DNA from 2 places in the Streptomyces sp. NBC_01197 genome. Region 1 is predicted to be linked to the other one. Evidence: riboswitches for the same ligand, from Rfam matches in the RefSeq annotation. Region 1 holds a riboswitch; the other holds the start of a gene.

Region 1 (7,351 bases):
TATGTGGTGAGCGGCTACCTCGCCCTGACGGCCTACGCCCTCACCCACTCGGGCTCCGACCAGACCCTGGTGGGCGCGTCGGGTGCGATCTCGGCGGTGCTCGGGGCCTTCCTGGGCCTCTTCCCCCGGGCCCGGGTGACGAGCATCTTCCCGTTCCTGCTTTTCCTGCCGCTGCGCTTCCCCGCCTGGATCGTGCTGGTCTTCTGGTTCGTCCTGCAGTGGCTGGCGGCCGGGCAGCAGTCCGGCACCGGTCCGGGGGTCGCCTACACGGCCCATCTGGTGGGGTTCTCGCTGGGCTTCGGCTACGCGGCGGTGCGGTACTGGCGTACGACTAGAGTGAAACTCCCAGCGACGGCCACCGAGGGAGAAAGCAAGCCGTGATCACCGCGATCGTGCTCATCAAGACCAGCGTGGACCGGATCCCCGAGATCGCCGAATCGCTCGCCGCCCTGGAGAACATCAGCGAGGTCTACTCCGTCACAGGGACGTACGACCTGATCGCACTGGTCCGGGTGGCCCGCCACGACGATCTGGCGGACATCATCCCCGGCCGGATCAGCAAGATCCCCGGGGTGGAGGCCACAGACACGCATGTGGCGTTCCGTACCTACTCGCAGCACGACCTGGAAGCGGCTTTCGCCATCGGCCTGGACGCCTGAGGGTCGCGGCCGCCCGGCGCGGCGAGGCCCTGAGACCCCGCCGCGCCTGGCGGCCGTACGCAATCCCCGTCGGCGCGGTCAGACGGCCGGCACGCAGCGGCCGTCCTCGGTGCGGTAGTTCCAGCGGGCACCGTCCCGCACGAGTTCCTTCACCGCACCCACGAAGCGCTCCACGTGCTCGTCCGGCGTACCGGCGCCGAAGCTCACCCGGACGGCGTTGAGTGAGCGCTCGCCCGGCTCGCCCTCCGGGGCACCGCACTCGCCCTGGTCCTGCGGGTCGCTGCCGAGCAGGGTACGGACGAGCGGGTGGGCGCAGAACAGTCCGTCGCGCACCCCGATGCCGTACTCGGCGGAGAGCGCCGCGGCGAAGTGCGAGCTGTTCCAGCCGTCCACCACGAAGGAGATGACACCGACCCGCGGGGCGTCGTCACCGAAGAGCGAGAGGACCTGGACCGCCTCCACTTCGCGGAGCCCGTCGAGGACCTTGCGGACCAGCGTCTGCTCGCGCTCGACCAAGGAGTCGAAGCCGGCGTCGGTGAGCGCCCGGCAGGCGGACGCGATGGAGTGGACGCCGATGACGTTGGGCGATCCGGCCTCGTGGCGGGCGGCCGTGGTGTGCCACTCGACGTCGACACCCCCGTCGGCACGCCGGGCCACGCTGCGGGAGGCGCCGCCGCCCGCGAGGTACGGCTCGGCGGCGAGCAGCCAGTCGGAGCGGCCGGCGAGGACCCCGGAGCCGAACGGCGCGTACAGCTTGTGGCCGGAGAAGGCGACCCAGTCGACGTCGAGCGCCGCGATGTCCACGGGGTGGTGCGGTGCGAGCTGCGCCGCGTCCAGCACGATGCGCGCCCCGTGGGCGTGGGCGGCGGCCGCCAGCTCCTTGACCGGCCACAGCTCACCGGTGACGTTGGACGCGCCCGTGACACAGACCAGAGCGGGTGCCTCCGGCGTCGTACGGTCCGCCAGTGCGCGCTCCAGGGTCTCGACGGCCTGCCGCGGGGTGCGCGGGGCGTTGAGGTAGGTCACGGCGGCGTCCCGCCAGGGCAGCAGCGATGCGTGGTGCTCAGTCTCGAAGACGAAGACCTCACAGCCCGCCGGGACCACCGCGGCCAGCAGATTGAGCGAGTCCGTGGTCGAACGGGTGAAGACGACCTGGTCGTCCGGGCGGCAGCCGAGGAACTCGGCGACAGTCGTCCGGCTGTTCTCGAAGAGGTCGGTGGAGAGCTGCGAGAGGTACCCGGCGCCGCGGTGCACGCTGCCGTAGTACGGGGCGTACGCCGCCACGTCGTCCCAGACGCGCTGGAGTGCCGGGGCGCTCGCCGCGTAGTCCAGTGCCGCGTAGGTGACCTCGCCGCCGATGACGAGCGGGACCAGGACGTCCCTTCCGAGGACGGGGAGGTTCCCGGAGGAATCCTTACAAACCGACGCGTTGACGGCAGCACTGGGAACAGACATGACGAACTCCCGGAAAAAGGCAGGCGAATTCACTGCGCGTGCCACACGCGACAGTGCAAGGAAGGGGTGCGGAGAAGGGGCCTACTGCCCTAACGCATTCGCTGAACCACGGAAGAACTCCCTCGACGACCAGGATCCCTGTCGAGGGATCCGCGCTTGCCGAGGACTTCACTGCCCACGGCCTGGTCTTCACCCAGGGCACCCCGCCACGGACGGAGGGTTGCCGGACAGCGGGCTGGGGCCGTAGTCGCTGTCACTCATGACCTGCAGAGGATCCTGCCATACGTATCCGGACGTGCCAAGGCGCAGTCCACAGCCTGAGACCGGCAGCCGGCCGGAGGCTGCGCGACTGCGCCCTGGGTGTCCGGTACCCGAGTGCCCCGGGGGCTCAGGTGTTGCTGGCCGCGACCCAGCGTTCCAGCGCCCCGGCCGCCGCCCCCGAGTCGATGGACTCGGTGGCCCGGGCGATGCCCGCCGCGATCCGCTCGTTGAGGGATCCGGGGCCCGGGTCCAGCGCGACCAGCGCGGCTGCCGAGTTCAGCAGGACCGCGTCCCGTACCGGCCCGTCCTCACCGGCCAGCAGCCTGCGGGCCACATCCGCGTTGTACGACGAGTCGCCGCCGCGCAGCGCCTCCACCGGGACCAGTCCGATGCCCACGTCGCGCGGGTCGAAGGTATCCTCGCGCACCGTGCCGTCCGCCACCGTCCAGACCCTGGACGTGGCGGTGGTGGTCAGCTCGTCCAGCCCGTCGTCACCCCGGAACACCAGGGCGGACGAACCGCGCTCGGCCAGCACCCCCGCGATGATGGGCGCCACCCGCGCGTCGGAGACACCGGTCGCCTGCGCCCGGACCTTCGCCGGGTTGGTGAGCGGACCCAGGAAGTTGAAGGTGGTGCGGATGCCCAACTCCTTCCGGGCGGCGGCCACATAGCGCAGCGCGGGGTGGAACTTCACCGCGAAGCAGTAGGTGATGCCCGCCTCTTCGGCGACCTCGGCCACCCGCTCCGGCGCCAGCTGGAGATTGACGCCCAGCTTCTCCAGGACGTCGGACGCCCCGCTCTGGGACGACGCCGCGCGGTTGCCGTGCTTGACGACCTTGGCGCCGGTGCCCGCCACGACGATGGAGGACATGGTCGAGATGTTCACGGTGTTGGCGCCGTCGCCGCCGGTGCCGACGATGTCCACGCTCGGGCCCGGTACGTCGATCAGCCTGGCGTGCGCGTACATCGCCCGGACCAGGCCGCTGATCTCCGCGACCGTCTCGCCCTTGGCCCGCAGGGCGACCACGAACCCGGCGATCTGCGCGTCCGTCGCCTCACCACGCATGATGCGGTCCATCGCCCAGGCGGTGGCGTCCGCACTCTGGTCGATGCCGCGCAGCAGGGAGTCGAGAACGCCCGGCCATGAGTGGGCCGCCACGCTGTCGCCGCCGACCGGGGTCACAACGCTCATGGTCCACTCCTGGGTCCACCGCCGAATAGGGATACGGCCAGCTTATCCAGCTCCGGGGAACAGCGAAGAGCCCCGTCCATCGAATGGGCGGGGCTCCTGCTGTGGCGACTTTTCAGTCGGTCAGGTGATCAGTGGTGACCGTGGCCGCTGGTGATCTCCTTGTACTCGTCGGCAGTGGGCTTCTCGATCTGGTTGTGCTCGCCGTAGTAGCCCCTGCTCAGCTTGGCGCGGACCCGGGTCAGACGGGACACCTTGCGCGCGACACCGTTCTCGTCGACCTCGGGGCCGATCTCGAGCGGCTGGTACTGCTCGTGCGCGGTGAGCGTGTGCAGCTGTGCGGCCTTGAGCGGCTCGTGCACCTCGATGAACTCACCGTGCGGCAGGCGCTTGATGACGCCGGACTCGCGTCCGTGCAGCACCTTCTCCCGGTCACGACGCTGCAGACCCAGGCACCAGCGCTTGGCGACGATGAACGCGATGACCGGGCCGACGAACATCCCGACCCGGACGAACCAGGTGATCGCGTTGATCGACAGATCGAAGTGCGTGGCCCAGAGGTCGTTGCCGCCGCCGACGAGCAGGATCAGGTAGAGCGTGATCCAGGCGACGCCGAGACCCGTACGCGTGGGGGCGTTGCGCGGGCGGTCCAGGATGTGGTGCTCGCGCTTGTCCCCGGTGATCCAGGACTCGATGAACGGATAGACGCCGATACCGACCAGGACCAGCGGGAAGACCACGATCGGGATGAACACGCCCAGGACGAGTGTGTGACCCCAGGCGTTGATCTCCCAGCCCGGCATGATGCGGACGAGCCCCTCCGAGAAGCCCATGTACCAGTCGGGCTGGGCGCCGGTCGACACCTGGTCCGGACGGTACGGGCCGATCTCCCAGATCGGGTTGATCGAGGCGATCGCGGCCATGGCCGCGATGACACCGAAGACCAGGAAGAAGAAGCCTCCGGCCTTGGCCATGTAGACCGGCAGCAGGGGCATACCGACGACGTTGTTGTTCGTCTTGCCCGGACCCGCGAACTGCGTGTGCTTGTGGTAGAAGACCAGGATCAGGTGGCCTACCAGCAGACCGAGCATGATGCCCGGCAGCAGCAGTACGTGGACCGAGTAGAACCGGGAGACGAAGTCGCCGCCGGGGAACTCACCGCCGTACAGGAACATCGACGCGTACGAGCCGACGATCGGGATGGAGAGCATGACGCCCTCCATGAACCGCACACCCGTTCCGGAGAGCAGGTCGTCCGGGAGGGAGTAGCCGGTGAAGCCGGTGAACATCCCGAGCACCAGCAGCAGGAAGCCGAAGAGCCAGTTGATCTCGCGCGGCTTGCGGAAGGCGCCCGTGAAGAACACGCGCATCATGTGCACCAGCATGCCGGCCAGGAAGACCAGCGCGGCCCAGTGGTGGATCTGCCGGATGAGCAGACCGCCGCGGACCTCCAGGCTGATGTTCACCGTCGAGGCGTAGGCCTCGGACATGTGGATGCCCTGGAGCGGCACGTACGGGCCGTCGTAGACGACCTCGTTCATGCTCGGGTGGAAGAACAGCGTCAGATAGACACCCGTGAGGATGATGATGATGAAGGTGTAGAGGCAGATCTCCCCGAGCATGAAGGACCAGTGGTCCGGGAAGATCTTGCGCATGTTGGTCTTGGCCAGGCCGTAGATGCCCAGACGGCCGTCGGCCCAGTCGGCCACCCGCTCGCCGGCGGGCGCCTTGCGCTGTGTATCCGTCACGGTGCTCATCCGCGCTCCCAGAAAGCAGGACCGACGGGCTCTGCGAAGTCGCCGAGCGCTTCGAGATTACCCTCGCCGTTCACACCGATCCGCAGCTGCGGAAGCGGGTGGCCGGCCGGGCCGAAGATGACGCGGGCGCCGTCGGACAGGTCGAAGGTGGACTGGTGGCACGGGCAGAGCACGTGGTGCGTCTGCTGCTCGTACAGGCTGATCGGGCAGCCGACGTGGGTGCAGATCTTCGAGAACGCGACGATGCCCTCGTGGGCCCACTCGCGCTCCTTCTTGTCCTTGATGTTCTCCGGCTGGATACGGACGATCATCAGGGCAGCCTTGGCGATCTGCGTCTGGAAGTCCTCGTCGGACTCCGAGAGGCCCTGCGGCATGGCGAACGTCAGCGAACCGACGGCCACGTCCTCGGGACGCAGCGGCTGGTTGGTGTTCATGTTGATGAGCACCTTGCCGCGCGCCCACAGCGTCTTGCGGAGCTTCTTCTCCGGCAGCGGGCCCAGGTCGCGCAGCAGCATCACACCGGCGAGCGGGACCATGGCCATGGCGCCGAACATCGTGGTGCGGATCAGCTTGCGGCGGCCGAGGCCGGACTCGGCGGCGCCTGCCGCGAAGTCGGCCAGGACCTGCGCCTTGACCTCGGCCGGGGCCTCGATCGGGTGACGGTCGGCCGGCATCTCGACGTCCGACATCAGCGTGCGGGCCCAGTGGACCGCGCCGGCGCCGATGGTGAAGAGCGCCACGCCCAGGGTCAGACCCAGGGAGAAGTTGAGCGCGCTCACGTGCCCGAACGGGAAGACAAAGATGATCTTGTCGACGGGGAAGATCACATAGGACGCGATGAACCCGATCGTCGCCAGCATCGAGAGCGTGAACAGGAAGGCGACCACGCGCTCGGAGCGCTTGGCGGCTCGCTCGTCGATGTCCTGGATACGCGGCCTGTGGGCCGGCAGCCCCGGGTCCGCGAACGGGTCGTCCGCGGTCTTCACCGCGCCGTGCGCGGGGTCCTGCTCGCTCGGCAGGTTCTCTTCGGAATTCTCTTGGCTACTCATGACTTCTTGGCCTTAGCGGTGTGGGCCGCGACCCAGATGGCAACTGCGATCAGCGCACCGAGTCCGAAGATCCAGCCGAACAGACCCTCACTGACCGGACCGAGGCCGCCCAGCTTGAGGCCGCCCTCGCTGGCGGAGTTGTCGCCGTTGACGGTCTTGATGTACGCGATGATGTTCTGCTTCTGCTTCTCCGGCATCGTGGTGTCGGGGAAGTTCGGCATGCTCTGCGGGCCGGTCTGCATGGCCTCGTAGATGTGCTTCGGATCCACGCCCTCAAGGCTCGGGGCGTACTTGCCGTGCGTCAGAGCACCGCCCTCACCCGTGAAGTTGTGGCACTGGGCGCAGTTGGTGCGGAAGAGGTCGCCACCTGCTGCGGTGTCGGCGCCCTGGTCGCTGTACTGCTTCGGGGTCGGCGCGATGGGTCCGGCACCGAGGGAGGCCACGTACGCGGCGAGCTGGTCGATCTCGCCCTGCGAGTAGATGACCTTCTTCCTCGGCACCTGCGCGCCGGGCTGCTGGGCAGGCATACGGCCGGTGCCCACCTGGAAGTCCACGGCGGCTGAGCCGACGCCGACCAGGCTGGGGGCATCGGATGAGCCCTGGCCGCCCATTCCGTGGCAGCTTGCGCAGCCCACGGAGAACAGCTTCTTGCCCTCACTGATGGCGAGGGACTGGGAGGTGTCGTCGGCCTGCGCCTTGCCCGCGGGAGCGAACGCGGCGTACAGCCCCCCGGTGGCCGCCAGCGCGAGGAGTAGGACGACGACCGCCGCCAGCGGGTGGCGTCGTCGTGCGGAGAGCTTTTTCACGGATTACCCCGGTGTCAGGATCTTCTGCGTCGGTGCTTGCTGGATGAGTGGGGCGTCGGGCCCGATTACTGGATCAGGTAGATCGTCGCGAAGAGGCCGATCCACACGACATCGACGAAGTGCCAGTAGTAGGACACGACGATGGCTGCGGTCGCCTGCTGGTGCGTGAATCTCT
Region 2 (7,351 bases), 1.6 Mb from region 1:
TGCCGACCCCCGCCACCGCCGCCGGCCGTGACGGCCTCGCCGCCTTGCTGGCCGGGCCCCGGAAGGCCGTCGTGGCCCTCGACTTCGACGGCACGCTCGCCGACATCGTCCCCGACCCGGAACAGGCCCGCGCCCACCCGGACGCCGTGCCCGCCCTCGTCGCGCTCGCACCGGAGGTCGCCTCCGTCGCGGTCGTCACCGGGCGCCCGGCCGAGGTGGCCGTGCGGTACGGGGGATTCGCCGGCGTCCCCGGTCTGGAGCACCTGGTCGTGCTCGGCCACTACGGCGCGGAGCGCTGGGACGCCGCCACCGGTACGGTGGACGCCCCCGCCCCGCACCCCGGCGTCGCGGCCGCCCGCGCCGAACTCCCCGGACTGCTGGACGCGGAGGGCGCCGGACGCGGCACCTGGATCGAGGAGAAGGGCGGCCGGGCGGTGGCGGTCCACACCCGCCGCGCCGCCGACCCCGAAGCCGCCTTCGAGGCCCTGCGCGCCCCGCTGGCCGGGCTCGCCGCGCGGCATGGCCTGATCGTGGAGCCCGGCCGGATGGTCCTTGAGCTGCGCCCGCCGGGCGTCGACAAGGGCGTGGCGCTGACCGCGTACGTACGCGAGACGGACGCCGCGGCCGTCCTCTACGCCGGGGACGACCTCGGGGACCTGACCGCCTACGACGCCGTCGACGAGCTCCGCGCACAGGGCGTGTTCGGCCTCCTGGTGTGCAGCGGCGGCGACGAGGTGCCCGAACTGGCCGCGCGGGCCGACCTGGTGGTGCCGGGACCGGGCGCGGTGGCCGGCCTGCTCGCGGCCATCGCCCACGCCATCACGTCGTGACCGCAGGCTCCCGTCACCCCGTGGAGGCGGCCGGGTCCAGGGCGTTCAGCTGGTCCAGGAACCACTGCTGCGGCGGCAGCGCGGTCGCCGCGGCGGCCAGCCGCTTGCTGCGCTCGGCCCGCTCGCCGTCCGGCATGGTGAGTGCCTCGTGCAGCGCGGCCGCGGTGGCGCTCACGTCGTACGGATTCACGGTGATCGCGTCGCGCCCCAGCTCCTCGTACGCCCCGGCCTCCCGCGAGAGCACCAGCGCGCACCCGTGGTCGGTCACCACCGGGACCTCCTTGGCGACCAGGTTCATGCCGTCGCGGATCGGGTTGACCAGGGCGACGTCCGCGAGCCGGTAGGCGCCGAGCGAGCGGGCGAAGTCGTCCTTGAGGTAGAGGGCGACCGGGGTCCAGTCCGCCGTCCCGTAACGGGAGTTGATCTCGTCGGCGACGCGCTCCACCTCGGCCATGTAGTCGCGGTAGACCGCGAGGTCCTGCCGCGAGGGGTACGCGAACGCCATGTGCACCACCCGGCCGCGCCACTCGGGACGGGTGTCGAGCAACTCCCGGTAGGCGAGCAGCCCGCGCACGATGTTCTTGGACAGCTCGGTCCTGTCCACCCGGACGATCGTCTTGCGGCGGCCGTCGGGCCCCTCGCCCGTGCCGCCGCCGATGCGCTCCCGCAGCGCGGCCATCCGTTCGTCCACATCTGGCTCGTGCGACCGCTTCCGCAGGAAGTCCCCGTCGGCGCCGAGGCCGTGCACCGCGATCTGCGTATCCCCGGTGCCGCCCAGGACCTCGGTGCAGCAGGCGACGAAGGCGTCGGCCCAGCGCCGGGTCAGGAATCCGGCCCGGTCGGCGCCCAGGATGCCGCGCAGCAGTTCCGCGCCGATGTCGTCGGGCAGCAGCCGGAAGTACTCGGGAGGCGCCCACGGGGTGTGCGAGAAGTGCGCGATCCGCAGGTCGGGGCGGAGTTCGCGCAGTATCCCCGGCACCAGGCACAGGTGGTAGTCCTGCACCAGCACGGCGGCGCCTTCGGCGGCCTCGGCGGCCAGCGCGTCGGCGAAGGCCCGGTTGTACGTACGGAACGCGTCCCAGCGGCGCCGGAACTCCGCGTCGAAGACCGGCTCCAGCGGGGTCTGGTAGAGCATGTGGTGGACGAACCAGAGCACGGAGTTGGCGATGCCGTTGTACGCGTCGGCGTGCACCCCGGGGTCGATGTCGAGCATCCGTACCCCGTCCTCGGCGATCCCGCGCCGCACGGCGGCCCGGTCACCGTCGCCGAGTGCGGCGCAGACCCAGAGCGATTCGGCGTTCCCCCCGATGGCGGAGAGCCCCGAGACGAGACCGCCACCGCCCCGCTTCGACGTGAGTTCACCGTCGTCACGGAGGGAGTACGAGACGGGGCCACGGTTGGAGGCGACGAGGACGCGGGCGGCGTGCGGAGAGGCCATGACGCGAACCTAGCCCGTGCCGGAGACGCTCAAACGTACGGGCGGCGGAGCCGCCGGGGGGTGCGGTCCGCCGCCCGTACGGCGCGGGGGCCGGTACGGCCCGTGGTCAGGTGGCGCGGGGGTCAGTGCGACGAGGTGTTCCGTGCTGCGCGGGGATCAGCGCGACGAGGTGCCCGAAGCGTCCGTCGCCGGGGCGAATTCGTCCTCGGGGACGGAGATCACCCAGTGCGTGGCCTGCCGGGGCCGGAGGTACAGCGCCCAGTACAGCGCCGCGACGGCGACGATGACACCGGTGATGACCAGGCTCTCGACGCTCTGCTGGTACAGCACCCAGGCCAGGACCACGACCAGCAGTGCGGGGATCGCCGGCCACAGCGGCATGCGCCAGGCCAGCCGGTGCTTGTGCTCACCGCGGCGCGACACCAGGGCGCCGAGCGCGACGAAGACGTACATCGCGGCCACCGCGACACCGGTGACCTCGCTCAGCGTGTCCAGATTGACGAAGCAGAGCACCGCTCCGGGGACGCCGACGGCCAGCGTCGCCGCCCAGGGGGAGCTGTAGCGCTTGCCGATGTGGGAGAGGACGCGGTTGGCGGCGGTCGGCCAGGCCGCGTCACGGGCCGACGAGTAGACGACGCGGGAGTTCTGGATCACCATCACGATCGCCGCGTTGATGATCGCAAGCGCGATGCAGAGACTGACGAACGTGCCGACGCCGGAGTTGCTCCAGGTCTGCACCATGCCCGCGACATTGCCCGTGGCGAGGGTCTTGAGGTCCGGGGCGCCGAGCGTGATCGCGATGACCGGGATCAGGACGACGGCCGCACCGATCGCGAGCGTCCACAGCACGGTGCGGGAGACGTTGCGGCGGGGGTTGTCCATCTCCTCGGCCAGGTACACGGCGGTCGAGAAGCCCTGGAGGATGAAGAGCGCGGTGGCGAGTCCGGTCACGATCAGACCGGCGGTGACGGCCGAGCTCTGGCCGTGCCCGGCGTCCATCACCGGGTGGATGAGGACCGACGCGGACCGGCTGGTGTGGGTGAAGCCGAGGAAGGCGACGACCGCGCAGGCCACGACTTCCAGGACCAGGAAGATGCCGGTGATCCAGGCGTTGGCGCGCAGGTCGAGCAGGCCCATCGCGGTGGCGAGGAGCATCACTCCGGCCGCCGTGTACTGCGGGTTCAGATGCACGATCGGCGCCAGATAGTCGGCGGTGCCCAGCGCGATGATGGGCGGCACGATCATGACGACGATCAGCGAGAGGACGAAAACCAGCCAGCCGGCGAGCCGGCCCATGAGGGTCCCGACCATGGCGTACTCGCCACCGGAGCTCGGTATGAGCGTGCCCAGCTCCGAGTAGGTGAACGCGACTCCGATACAGAGCAGACCCGCGATGGCGATGGTGAGGGCCGTTCCGGTGCCCAGGGTAGCGAAAGAGTCCGGCACGATCACGAAGAGCGACGATGCCGGGGTCAGACAGGAGAGCGTGAGCAGCGTCCCTCCCACCACACCGATGGAACGGGTGAGGGTGGGCGCTTCCCCGGCCCTGGCGGCACGGGTGTCGGCCTCCGGTTTCCCGGGGGTCGCGGCAACGGTCGTGTCGGGCGTAGAGGTCATCCGTTGTCCCATCGGTGCTGGCGTCATGAGGCTGGCGGCATGAGGGGGCGGGCACCTTCGGGCATTCGCTGGGTATTCGCTGAAGAGTGCCGCACATGCGGGGCGGACCGCGACGACGTCCACGCCGCTCCGGTGACCGAATACAACTCCCGACGACCATTCACGTCAAGGGTTCGTTAAAGCGTCATCGCAACGAAATCCGTTGTTTCTTTACGGTGTCGCAGTGCTCCTTCCCGCCAATAAGGCGGTGACTACACGGATATCGCGGCCTGGTGAGGGGTGCGGATTCTCGTGCCGACTATGGCTAAAACCTTTCCATGGACAGCTGCCGGACACTGTCCGTGGCCGTCCGCCCCGGCAGTCTCCGGTCAGGCGGCCCGGCGGGCCGCGTACTCCCCGACGCTCCGCATCGGCGGCCGCTCCTCGGTGTCCACCGCGTGCGTCCGCGGTACGAAGCCCGACCCTTCCGCGCCCCGCTCGAACTGTGTCAGCTCCGGCCGCACCAGCTGCCCCCGCGACAGCCGCAGCTGCGCCGTGCGGTAGATCGCCGCCGCCATCCGCCCCAGCGCGAGCCCGTCCTGGTGGCGGTGTTTGCGCGAGCCCACGTCGACCTGCGCCAGCGCGTCGAGCCCCACCGTGTGGAGCGCGTCGACCAGCAGGCCCAGCTCCACCCCGTAACCGACCGGGAAGGGCAGCTGTTCGAGCAGCGAGCGCCGTACCGCGTACTCGCCGCCCAGCGGCTGGACGAAGCCGGCCAGCTGCGGCCAGTGCAGGTTCAGCAGCGGCCGCGCCACCAGCTCGGTCACCCGGCCGCCCTGACCGGCGGTCTCGCCGAGCGGCCGGTCGTACATGGCCTTCACGAACTGCACATCGGGGTCGGTCAGCAGCGGCCCGACGATCCCCGAGACGAAGTCCGCCGAGAACTCCCGCAGGTCCGCGTCCACGAAGCAGACGATGTCGCCGCCGGTCACCAGGAGCGAACGCCACAGCACCTCGCCCTTGCCGGGCACGGCCGGAATCCGCGGCAGGATCTCGTCCCGGTGCACCACCCGCGCCCCGGCGGCAGCGGCGGCAGCGGCCGTACGGTCGGTGGAGCCGGAGTCGATGACCACCAGCTCGTCCACGAGCGGCACCGGCAGGGCGTCCATCAGCTCCCGCCGGATGGTCGCGACGATCGCCCCGACCGTCGCCTCCTCGTTGAGCGCGGGCAGGACGACACTTACCCTCGTGCCGCGTTTGGCCGCGATCAGCCGGTCCAGCGGACGGTCGGCCGCCGACCAGGAACGCCTGGTCAGCCAGCGGTCCACCTCTTCCAGCACGACGCGTCTCCTTGACTGTGAGCCATCTCGCGGTTCGGACGACTATCTCAACTGTCACTGCCTTCGGTTACAGTCTTGAACAACGCAAATGGCCACGGGATGCCGGGGTCAGCAGATGCGGACAAACACGCCGGGCCTCAAGGCTCGCGTCATAAGCGCTCATCCAGAGGGACTGAGGGAACGGCCCGTAGAAGTCCCGGCAACCCTCCTGCCGACCGCGAGGTCATGGTGGGGAAGGTGCCAATTCCGTCTTGCGGCGAAGTACGTCGCGAGGAAGATGAGGAGAGGACCTCGCCACCATGGCTGTACAGACCGTCACCAGCACCAGTGACTCCACCGGGGCCGTCGATCTCGGCCCCGCCGCCGCCCTCTCGTGCCGCGAGTGCGGAGAGCGTTTCCCTCTCGGCCCCCTCTTCGCCTGCGCCTCCTGTTTCGGGCCGCTCGAAGTGGCGTACGACCTCCCGAGCGGCTCCCCCGACGAGCTGAAGAAGCGCATCGAGGCCGGCCCGAACAACATCTGGCGCTACGCCCCGCTGCTGCCGGTCCCCGCCGGTGTGGCCGACCAGCCCAACTTGAACCCGGGCTTCACCAAGCTGGTCAAGGCCGACAACCTCGCCCGCGAGCTGGGTGTCACCGGCGCTCTGCACGTCAAGGACGACTCCGGCAACCCGACGCACTCCTTCAAGGACCGTGTCGTCGCCATCGCCGTCGAGGCCGCCCGCGCCTTCGGCTTCACCACGCTCTCCTGCTCATCGACGGGCAACCTGGCCGGAGCCGTCGGCGCCGCCGCCGCCCGCGCCGGCTTCCGCTCCTGCGTGTTCATCCCGCACGACCTGGAGCAGGGCAAGGTCGTGATGGCCGCCGTCTACGGCGGCGAACTGGTCGGCATCGAGGGCAACTACGACGACGTCAACCGCTTCTGCTCCGAGCTCATCGGCGACCCGATCGGTGAGGGCTGGGGCTTCGTCAACGTCAACCTCCGCCCGTACTACGGCGAGGGTTCCAAGACCCTGGCGTACGAGATCTGCGAGCAGCTCGGCTGGCAGCTGCCCGACCAGATCGTCATCCCGATCGCGTCGGGCTCCCAGCTCACGAAGATCGACAAGGGGCTCCAGGAGCTGATCAAGCTCGGTCTGGTCGAGGACAAGCCGTACAAGATCTTCGGCGCGCAGGCCGAGGGCTGCTCACCGGTCTCCACCGCGTTCAAGGCCGGTCACGACGTCGTACGGCCGCAGAAGCCGGACACGATCGCCAAGTCGCTGGCCATCGGCAACCCGGCGGACGGCCCGTACGTCCTGGACATCGCCCGCCGCACCGGCGGCGCCGTCGAGGACGTCAACGACGAGCAGATCGTCGATGCGATCAAGCTGCTGGCCCGTACCGAGGGCATCTTCGCGGAGACTGCGGGCGGCGTGACCGTCGGCGTGACGAAGAAGCTCATCGAGGCCGGTCTGCTCGACCCGTCGCTCACCACCGTCGTACTGAACACGGGTGACGGCCTCAAGACCCTGGACGCGGTCGCCCCGACGTCCGGCCCGACCGCGACGATCCGTCCGACCCTGGACGCGTTCCGCGAGGCCGGCCTGGCCACGGGCGCCTGACCCGGGCTCTCCGTACCCAGCCCTGTCCGTACCCGCCCGTTCCGTCCCGCCCCGGACTCCTGGAAGGTAATCCCGTATGAGCGTCAAGGTCCGCATCCCCACCATCCTCCGCACCTACACGGGCGGCCAGGCCGAGGTCGCCGCCGACGGCGGCACCCTCTCCGAGGTCATCGCCGACCTGGAGAAGAACCACACCGGCATCGCGGCCCGCGTCCTGGACGACCAGGGCAAGCTGCGCCGCTTCGTGAACGTGTACGTGAACGACGACGACGTGCGCTTCGAGCAGGGCCTGGAGACGGCGACGCCGGACGGCGCGGGCGTTTCCATCATCCCGGCCGTCGCCGGCGGCTGAGCAAGCCCCTGCGGCGCCGCGGCGACCCCCGGTGCTCGCCGCCCGGGGGTCCGCCCCGCCGTCCGTCGTGTCATCTGCTGGACCCGTTGCCCTCTCCGCGTACGAAGCGGAGGGGGCAATTCAGCATGATTGAACACGGTAGAGTTGGGGCAGCCCCCTTGATCGCCCGCGCCGAGCGCGTATGAGCACGCGTC

What was found. A riboswitch is a leader RNA that binds a small molecule or an ion and turns the genes downstream of it on or off. The one in region 1 is predicted to bind S-adenosylmethionine.
Region 2: another riboswitch for S-adenosylmethionine. It lies ahead of thrC (threonine synthase); the one in region 1 lies ahead of OG452_RS26640 (aminotransferase class V-fold PLP-dependent enzyme).

What each region holds. Positions count from the first base shown of each region.
Region 1 is NZ_CP108569.1:5,784,814-5,792,164, reverse strand. It holds gene OG452_RS26650 (rhomboid family intramembrane serine protease) at 1-381, shown strand, start outside; gene OG452_RS26645 (Lrp/AsnC ligand binding domain-containing protein) at 378-659, shown strand; gene OG452_RS26640 (aminotransferase class V-fold PLP-dependent enzyme) at 738-2,114, opposite strand; SAM riboswitch class IV at 2,262-2,379, opposite strand; gene trpD (anthranilate phosphoribosyltransferase) at 2,503-3,567, opposite strand; gene qcrB (cytochrome bc1 complex cytochrome b subunit) at 3,696-5,321, opposite strand; gene qcrA (cytochrome bc1 complex Rieske iron-sulfur subunit) at 5,318-6,370, opposite strand; gene qcrC (cytochrome bc1 complex diheme cytochrome c subunit) at 6,367-7,176, opposite strand; gene ctaE (aa3-type cytochrome oxidase subunit III) at 7,242-7,351, opposite strand, start outside.
Region 2 is NZ_CP108569.1:4,210,607-4,217,957, forward strand. It holds gene otsB (trehalose-phosphatase) at 1-830, shown strand, start outside; gene OG452_RS19280 (alpha,alpha-trehalose-phosphate synthase (UDP-forming)) at 844-2,268, opposite strand; gene OG452_RS19285 (APC family permease) at 2,425-3,885, opposite strand; gene OG452_RS19290 (glucosyl-3-phosphoglycerate synthase) at 4,254-5,204, opposite strand; SAM riboswitch class I at 5,361-5,488, shown strand; gene thrC (threonine synthase) at 5,504-6,805, shown strand; gene OG452_RS19300 (MoaD/ThiS family protein) at 6,882-7,157, shown strand.